2 regions of the Clostridium carnis genome follow, and region 2 is predicted to be linked to the other one. Evidence: a T-box and tRNA genes for the amino acid it is inferred to sense, from the RefSeq annotation. Region 2 holds a T-box; the other holds one or more tRNA genes.

Region 1 (4,419 bases), 1.7 Mb from region 2:
TAGAAGCATGACCTGATAACTGAAGTATTGGTGGGCCTGAAATACCATAGTCAGTAAATAGTATTTCTCCAAACTCTCGTCTAATTGGATTATTATCAACTAGAAGTGTAGCAAAACCATCAAATTTTATACCAGATAACGCTTTAAGATGAGGATAATCTAGTTTTAATTGAACTATTCCAGGAACAGTTTCTATAACAGAATGTCCTAGAGATTTTGCTAAATTATATCCAGAACCATCTGATCCAGTTTTTATAGCAGATTTTCCTCCACAAGCTAAAATTAGTTTATTGCATGTGAATAATTTATAGTCTTCATTATCTGTGGATAACTTAAAAGTTTTCTTCTTGTGGATATCTTTAATTTTACACTCTGTGTATAAAGGTATTGATTTATCTTCTAAGGCTAATCTAAAAATATCTATAACTGAAGAAGCTTGTAGAGATTGAGGATATAATTTTCCATTTTGAAGTTCAATTATTGGAAGCCCCAATGAAAGAAAAAAGTTTTTAGTATCTTCAACAGTAAAGTTTGAAAGAGTATGAGAAAAAAATCCTGGATTTTCACTATGATAAGAAAGAAAAGGAAAAGATATAGTATTATTTGAGATATTACATCTTCCATTACCAGTAGTTAATATTTTTTTTCCTATTCTATCTGTTGCTTCTACAATTGCAACATCTATACCAAAATCTTTAGCGGCAATAGCTGCAACTAATCCAGAAGCTCCGCCACCAACTATAATTAAATCATGATGTATCATAAAAAATTTCTCCTTAATGTATATTTAAATAAATTTTATCATAGTAATATAAGTTATAAAACTATGGAATACTATTTAAATGAGGTGATTTTTGTGAAAGTTAAAATTAAAAACAAACAAAATCCTGATTTTGAAAAAGAATTTAAAGTTAGAAGAATGAATTATGATCAAGTTGTTGTTAATTATCCAAATTCAAAGGGTATAAATATATTTTTACATAAAGATATAGAATTTATAACAGAATCTGAAATAGATGAATTTTTAATTAAATACAAGGATTTCTTAAAAATAAAATTAAATAGAGGAATATCAGTATTTTTTTATAAAATATTGTTAGATAATATAGAAGAACAATTTAATGAAGAATTAAAATCATTAAACTTGCTAAAAGATAAATATAAAGTAAATAAAAGGGGAATTTGGGAGAAGGACATTATATGTGTAGTTAATGAAAAAATTCCCATAAAGGTTATTGCTAGCGGTGAAAATTTCAAAAAAAGAGGATATAATATAAATATAGAGGAAATAAAAAAAGAGGATTTTTTAGAAATTTGTTCTTTTGAAATAAAAAAAATAGAAAAAGAAATAATGGAAAAAGAGCTTGAATTATCAAGGTATGGAATGGCTATAAATGGCTTAGAATCAAGGGATTATAAGATAAAACTATTAAACTAAAAATATAGTAGAAATATATATAATTTAAATATAAAAAAAAACTTTATAAAAAGTGTTGACACTATAATAAAATTTATGTATTATAGTTAATGTGCTCGCCGGGAGAACAACCGGAGAGAGAACAAAACAAAATTAAACATGGCTCCTTGGTCAAGCGGTCAAGACACCACCCTTTCACGGTGGTAACAGGGGTTCGATTCCCCTAGGAGTCACCATTTATTTTGGGCGCATAGCTCAGCTGGGAGAGCATCTGCCTTACAAGCAGAGGGTCACAGGTTCGATCCCTGTTGTGCCCACCAAAATATAATGGCTCAGTAGCTCAGTTGGTTAGAGTGCCGGCCTGTCACGCCGGAGGTCGAGGGTTCGAGCCCCTTCTGAGTCGCCAATTTAATTTTAAATTGGTAATATATAAAAATCAAATAAACAAGCTATATGCTGGCATGGCTCAACGGTAGAGCAGCTGACTTGTAATCAGCAGGTTGTAGGTTCGATTCCTATTGCCAGCTCCATATATGGCTCCTTGGTCAAGCGGTTAAGACACCACCCTTTCACGGTGGTAACAGGGGTTCGATTCCCCTAGGAGTCACCATTTATTTTGGGCGCATAGCTCAGCTGGGAGAGCATCTGCCTTACAAGCAGAGGGTCACAGGTTCGATCCCTGTTGTGCCCACCAAAATACATGGCTCAGTAGCTCAGTTGGTTAGAGTGCCGGCCTGTCACGCCGGAGGTCGAGGGTTCGAGCCCCTTCTGAGTCGCCACTTTTAGTGGATATAACCAAAAACAATTTAATATATGGCTCCTTGGTCAAGCGGTCAAGACACCACCCTTTCACGGTGGTAACAGGGGTTCGATTCCCCTAGGAGTCACCATTTTTATTTTGGGCGCATAGCTCAGCTGGGAGAGCATCTGCCTTACAAGCAGAGGGTCACAGGTTCGATCCCTGTTGTGCCCACCAAAATATTTATGGCTCAGTAGCTCAGTTGGTTAGAGTGCCGGCCTGTCACGCCGGAGGTCGAGGGTTCGAGCCCCTTCTGAGTCGCCACTTTTATAAATGAAGTGGTTTTATAATTTTACGCTGGCATGGCTCAACGGTAGAGCAGCTGACTTGTAATCAGCAGGTTGTAGGTTCGATTCCTATTGCCAGCTCCAAAAGCTTTAGATTTATCTAAAGCTTTTTTTGTTAGTTTTAATTAGAGAATTATAAAAGGATAGGAAATTAAATTTCCCATCCTTTTATTTTATCTATTTTTTAAATTAATTTGTATTCGTATATCTTCTGCATAGAACTTATATAGTTTAAAATTACCTAACAATCTAGATGATATTCTTTCACTGTATGTTTTAGTAATACTAGGTAAGGTTAAATTTGTAGATATAATCATTTTTTTCTTTTTAAGTATTTTTTTATTTATTAAAGTAAATAATTCTGTAGCAGAAAAATCAGTAATTTGTTCAGCTGCTAAATCATCTATTATTAATAAATCACAGTTAAGAAGAATTTCTTCAAGTTCTGTATTATTATTAAATCTAATATCTCTTAAATTTTTAATAAGTTCATCGGAAGTTTTATAGATAACTAAATATCCTGAATCAAGGAGTTCTTTTGCAATACAACAGGTTAAAAATGTTTTTCCTGTTCCAGAATTACCATAAAATAATATATTATCATCAATATTATTAAAGTTTGGAATAAAGTGGCCTCGAACATACTCTAATATGTTTTCTATATTTCTTCTAGGTGTAAATTTATCTTCATCACCTAACTTACGATTAGAATATAAAGATATATCAAATGTATTAAAATTATTTCTTCTAATAGAATCTTCTAAATCGGAATCTTTATAGTACAGTTTAACTAATTTATTTTTATAGCAAGAACATTTAGTTGTTCCTATGTAGCCTTCATCTTTACATTTAGGACATCTATATTTAAGATTTAAAAAATCAGGATCTAAGTTTTTAGAAACTAATGCTTCACATTTTCTAAACCTCAAATCTGTAATTTCATCTTTTATGTTTTGAATTTCTATAGAATCTAATCCTTTTAAAATAGACATTGAGAGTTGAAGACATCTTTTTTGAATAGTTTTATCAATCTCCATTATTTCAGGATAAGTTTCTTCTATATATTTTCTCCTAATTTCTAAGTTTTTCTTTTCTTCTAGTTTAATCTTTTCATAAATATCTGCTAATTCTTTTTGGTAACCTTTAATCATCTTTATCCCATCCTAACAGTTTCTTTTCAAGAGAATCATAGTCATACTCTCTTGCCTCAAAGTTATTAAATCTTAGAGGGGGTTTAGTAGTGCTTGAAGCATTATTTCCATTATTATATGTTTTCTTATTAGAGGAAAGTTTAAAATTATTTTCCTTATTTTCAATAGCCTTAATTGTTTTTAAATTATCTTTATTCCAGCTTGATAAAATTCCATCTATATATTTAAAATCAGCTCTATTTAATCTTTGGAAACATATATCGCAAGCCTTTTTTATAATATCTAGAGAAAATCCAAATGTAGAAGTCCATTTTTCAAGCATATCTTCTTGGGGTTTCATAATATCAGTATTCCTAATACCTAAGAATTTTAATATTTCTCTATAAGTTCCCCATTTATCTTCAGTTTTTCTTATGTAATTTTGTGCATCATCAATTGTTTTGATTTGCATATCATTCCATGCAATTGCAACTCTTTCAATATAACGAGTATTACTTTTTCCTTTAGAGACACAGTATTCTATAAGTAAGAGTATTAACTCAGAAGAAAAATTAAATTCCCTTTTCCAACTTATATATGTTGTAAATTCACTAGGGGATAGAGGTCTTCCTATAAGTCTTTCTATATCTTTTAACATACCATTATTTGTTTCATCGGATAGCTCCTCTAGTAGGTTTATTTTACTTTCATCATTAGCAGATGTATCCGATAAATCTACAAATTCAATATCAAAATTCCCCATTTTGTCAATTGGAATCAATTTAA
Region 2 (4,419 bases):
CATGCATGGAATGAAGTTTATTTAAGTGATGAAAAACGCTGGATAAAAATAGATCCTACATTTTATTTAGCTGGAGATTACTTTGATAATGAAGATTTTAATAATGATCATATTAATGAAAGTATAGCCGGTGAATGGTAGTAAAAAAGCCCTATAATTAATATTATAGGGCTTTTTTATTTCTTGACATTATTAAGTTAATCGCTTTTTCACAGTCTTCATCGCTAGAATCTAATGACCAAGCTATATTAAAGTAAATAAGAGCCTTACTTGTTTCTTCTTTCATAGCATAGCAGTAAGCTAAATTAAAAAAGTACTTACTTTCTTGTTGCATAGAGATTGCTTTTTTTATCATATCTATTGCTAAATCAAATTTTTTTAATTTAATATAGCAAACTCCAGAGTTATAATATGAACAAGTGATACTTTCTTTATTTTCAATTGCTTTTTCGTAATAAGTAATTGCCTTTTTATATTCTTTTAAATTATAGTATTTATTACCTTCAACAAAATAATCCATGCTTTCCTCCCCAAAAATTATAGTCACTTAAATTATTATCATATTCAGGAAATTATATACAGTATATGTATGTTTATATAAAATATTATTATAATTGGATAAAAATAACAATTAAAATTAAATGATAGAATTTCGACAAAGTTTTTAAAAACTCCTTTATTTTTTTTAACTTCTCTAATATAATAATAGTTGTATTTTTGAAAAGAAAGTGATTAGGAGAGATATTATGATAAATAATAATCCTTATATATTAGTATTAGGAGCATCTATTGTTGATATAATAGATTTTAGTAGAAAAAAGTATAGCCCAAAGGATTCAATACCAGGAAATATAAAAATTTCCCTTGGTGGTGTTTGTAGAAATATTGCAGAAAATTTAGCAAGAGTAAATGTAAAAACAGAATTTATTTCCATATTAGGAGATGATGAGCAAGGTAGAAATATATTAGCTAATTCAAAAGTTATTGGTTATAATATGAATAATTCTTTAATTCTTAAAGGCGAGTATACACCTACATATATGGCAATTTTAAATGAACATGGTGAAATGGAGTCTGCAATAGTAGATATGGATAGTTTAGATAAAATGGAAACATCATTTATTGATTCTAAAGCAGATATAATTGAAAATGCGGAATATACGATTTTAGATTCTGATAATCCAGAATTAATGGAATATCTTTTAACTAAGTTTAAAGGAAAAACAAAATTTATTTTAGATCCAGTATCAGCAACAAAGGCTGGAAAAATTAAGCATTTAGTAAAACACTTTCACACAATAAAACCAAATAGAATAGAAGCAGAAATGCTATGTGGATTTAAAGTTGAAACAAATGAAGATTTAAAAAAAGCTTCTGATTATTTTAGATCATTAGGTGTAGAAAATGTATTTATTAGCTTAGATGAAGAAGGTATTTATTATAAAAACTCAAATGAAGAGGGGAAAATAGCAGCTACAAGTGTAGAGGTTAAAAATGTAACTGGAGCAGGAGATTCTTTTGTTTCTGGTTTAGGATATGGATATATGAACAACTTTTCTTTAAGAGATACTGTAAAATATGCAATTGCAATGTCAATAGTTACAATATCTCATGAAGAAACTATAAATCCAAATATGAGTGAAGAATACGTAAATGAATTTATGAAGACCATGACTTGGAAAGAAGAAGTATAGTATTTTAATTTAAGATAAAGTAATATGATAATATTGACAAATTAAATAATATATTATAAGATGATTTTACAAAAATATATTTAAAAGCAGTGAAAAAGAGGAGTAGAGAATACAAAGTATTCAGAGAAGAGGGTCTGTGGCTGAGAGCCCTTTATACGGAGTTTCTTGAAGGTAGCTTTTGAGTTTCTTTGCAGAACTTAAGTAAGCAAAGACGGCTTTCTTAGTCGTTATTTATTAAAGAGCCCATAATCAATTTTAAGATAGTGGGAAAAAAGGTGGTACCGCGAGTCTTCGTCCTTTTGTGATGAAGGCTCTTTTTTTATTTCTAAAAAAAGAGATTAAAGTGAGTTTAAAACTTAAAATAAGGAGGAAATACAAATGTCAGAAAAAAAGAATTTATCAACAACTTATGACCCAAAAGAGTTTGAAGAAAGAATATATAAAACTTGGGAAGAAAATAAATACTTTACTCCTAAGGTGGATAAAACTAAAAAACCATTTTCAATAGTTATGCCACCTCCAAATATAACTGGTAAGCTACATCTAGGGCATGCGCTTGATAATACACTTCAAGATATGTTAATAAGATTTAAAAGAATGCAAGGATATTCTACTTTATGGCTTCCAGGACAAGATCATGCAAGTATTGCTACAGAAGTTAAAGTTGAAAATGAGTTGCTAAAGCAAGGTTTAGTTAAAAAAGAAATGGGAAGAGAAGCATTCTTAGAAAAAGTTTGGGAATGGACAGATGAGTATAGAGAAACAATAAGAAAACAGTTAAAGAAAATGGGTGTTTCTTGTGATTTTACAAGAGAAGCATTTACAATGGATGAAAACTTAAATAAAGCAGTAAGACACGTCTTTGTTAAGTTATACAATGAAGGTCTAATATATCAAGGAAACAGAATAACAAACTGGTGTCCAAAATGTACAACTGCTTTATCAGATGCGGAAATAGAGTATGAAGAAAAAGAAGGTAGCTTTTGGCATATAAACTATCCTTTATCAGATGGATCAGGATTTTTAGAAATAGCTACAACAAGACCTGAAACATTACTTGGAGATACTGCTGTTGCTGTTAATCCAAATGATGATAGATTTAAGCATCTTATTGGTAAAACATTAAAGTTACCATTGACAGATAGAGAAATTCCAATAGTTGCAGATGAATATGTTGATATTGAATTTGGAACTGGGGCAGTTAAAATAACACCAGCTCATGATCCTAATGACTATGAAGTAGGTAAGAGACATGGATTAAAAGAAATTAGAGTTATGGATGATCATGGAGTTATTAATGAACTAGGTGGAAAATATCAAGGATTAGATAGATATGAAGCAAGAAAGCAAATGGTTTCTGATCTTAAAGAACAAGGACTATTAGTTAAGGTTAAACCTCATGTTCATAATGTAGGTACACATGATAGATGTGGTACTGTAATAGAACCAATAATATCAAAGCAATGGTATGTAAAGATGGAATCTTTAGCTAAACCTGCTATTGACATTGTAAAAAATAAAGAAACTAAATTTGTACCAGAAAGATTTGAAAAGACTTACTTTAACTGGATGGAAAATATTCAGGATTGGTGTATTTCAAGACAATTATGGTGGGGACATAGAATTCCAGTTTATTACTGTGAATGTGGAGAAATAATAGTTTCAGAAGAAACTCCAAAATGTTGTCCAAAATGTTCATCAGAAAAATTAAGACAAGAAACAGATGTTTTAGATACATGGTTCTCATCTGCTTTATGGCCTTTCTCAACACTTGGATGGCCAAATAAAACAGAAGATTTAGAGTACTTTTATCCAACAAATGTTTTAGTTACTGGATATGATATTATATTCTTCTGGGTTGCTAGAATGGTATTTTCAGGGTTACACAATATGGGAGAAAAGCCATTTGATACGGTGCTAATTCATGGAATAATTAGGGATTCTGAGGGAAGGAAAATGAGCAAATCTCTTGGAAATGGAGTTGATCCTCTTGAAGTTATAGATACTTATGGAGCGGATGCTTTAAGATTTATGTTAGTTACAGGTAATGCTCCAGGAAATGATATAAGATACTTCCCAGAAAGAGTTGAGTCAGCAAGAAACTTTGCTAATAAAATATGGAATGCATCAAGATTTGTTATGATGAATTTAGATAAGGAAATCATGAATAAATATAAAGATGAAACAGAGTATAGCTTAGCAGATAAATGGATATTATCACATCTTAACACATTAGTTAAGGAAGTTACAGAAAATATGGATAAATTTGAACTTGGAATTGCTCTTCAAAAAGTTTATGACTTTATGTGGACTGAATTCTGTGACTGGTATATAGAACTTGTTAAACCTGTTTTCTTTAGTGATGATGAAAAGCAAAAAGGAATAGTATATAATGTATTATACACTGTATTAACAACAGGTCTTAAGTTATTACATCCAGTAATGCCATTTATAACAGAAGAAATATATACTACTTTAACAGATGGAGAATCAATAGCTATATCAAATTGGCCAGAAGTTAAAGATGAATTAACTAATACAATTGCAGAAAAGGATATGGAATTTATAATTGAAGCTATTAAAGCACTAAGAAATGTTAGAGCTGAAATGAATGTACCGCCATCAAGAAAGGCAAAGGTTATTTGCTATATTTCTGAGGAAGCTAAAAATGCATTTACATCAGGAACTGCTTATATAGAAAAATTAGCCTCAGCTTCAGAAGTTG

What was found. A T-box is a leader RNA that pairs with one kind of tRNA and senses whether it is charged. The one in region 2 lies ahead of ACYQ1T_RS14910 (valine--tRNA ligase), so its partner is inferred to be a tRNA-Val.
Region 1: it has a tRNA-Val gene. The T-box ahead of ACYQ1T_RS14910 (valine--tRNA ligase) is inferred to sense a tRNA for this amino acid. The anticodon was not compared.

The regions. Positions count from the first base shown of each region.
Region 1 is NZ_BAAHYS010000001.1:1,378,292-1,382,710, forward strand. Features, by position in the region: gene ACYQ1T_RS06365 (BaiN/RdsA family NAD(P)/FAD-dependent oxidoreductase) at 1-763, opposite strand, end outside; gene ACYQ1T_RS06370 (hypothetical protein) at 857-1,438, shown strand; tRNA gene ACYQ1T_RS06375 (tRNA-Glu) at 1,579-1,653, shown strand; tRNA gene ACYQ1T_RS06380 (tRNA-Val) at 1,662-1,737, shown strand; tRNA gene ACYQ1T_RS06385 (tRNA-Asp) at 1,747-1,823, shown strand; tRNA gene ACYQ1T_RS06390 (tRNA-Thr) at 1,873-1,947, shown strand; tRNA gene ACYQ1T_RS06395 (tRNA-Glu) at 1,953-2,027, shown strand; tRNA gene ACYQ1T_RS06400 (tRNA-Val) at 2,036-2,111, shown strand; tRNA gene ACYQ1T_RS06405 (tRNA-Asp) at 2,120-2,196, shown strand; tRNA gene ACYQ1T_RS06410 (tRNA-Glu) at 2,233-2,307, shown strand; tRNA gene ACYQ1T_RS06415 (tRNA-Val) at 2,318-2,393, shown strand; tRNA gene ACYQ1T_RS06420 (tRNA-Asp) at 2,404-2,480, shown strand; tRNA gene ACYQ1T_RS06425 (tRNA-Thr) at 2,513-2,587, shown strand; gene ACYQ1T_RS06430 (ATP-binding protein) at 2,677-3,654, opposite strand; gene ACYQ1T_RS06435 (DnaD domain protein) at 3,647-4,419, opposite strand, start outside.
Region 2 is NZ_BAAHYS010000001.1:3,042,024-3,046,442, reverse strand. Features, by position in the region: gene ACYQ1T_RS14925 (transglutaminase-like domain-containing protein) at 1-141, shown strand, start outside; gene ACYQ1T_RS14920 (tetratricopeptide repeat protein) at 164-520, opposite strand; gene ACYQ1T_RS14915 (carbohydrate kinase family protein) at 747-1,694, shown strand; T-box leader at 1,775-1,996, shown strand; gene ACYQ1T_RS14910 (valine--tRNA ligase) at 2,073-4,419, shown strand, end outside.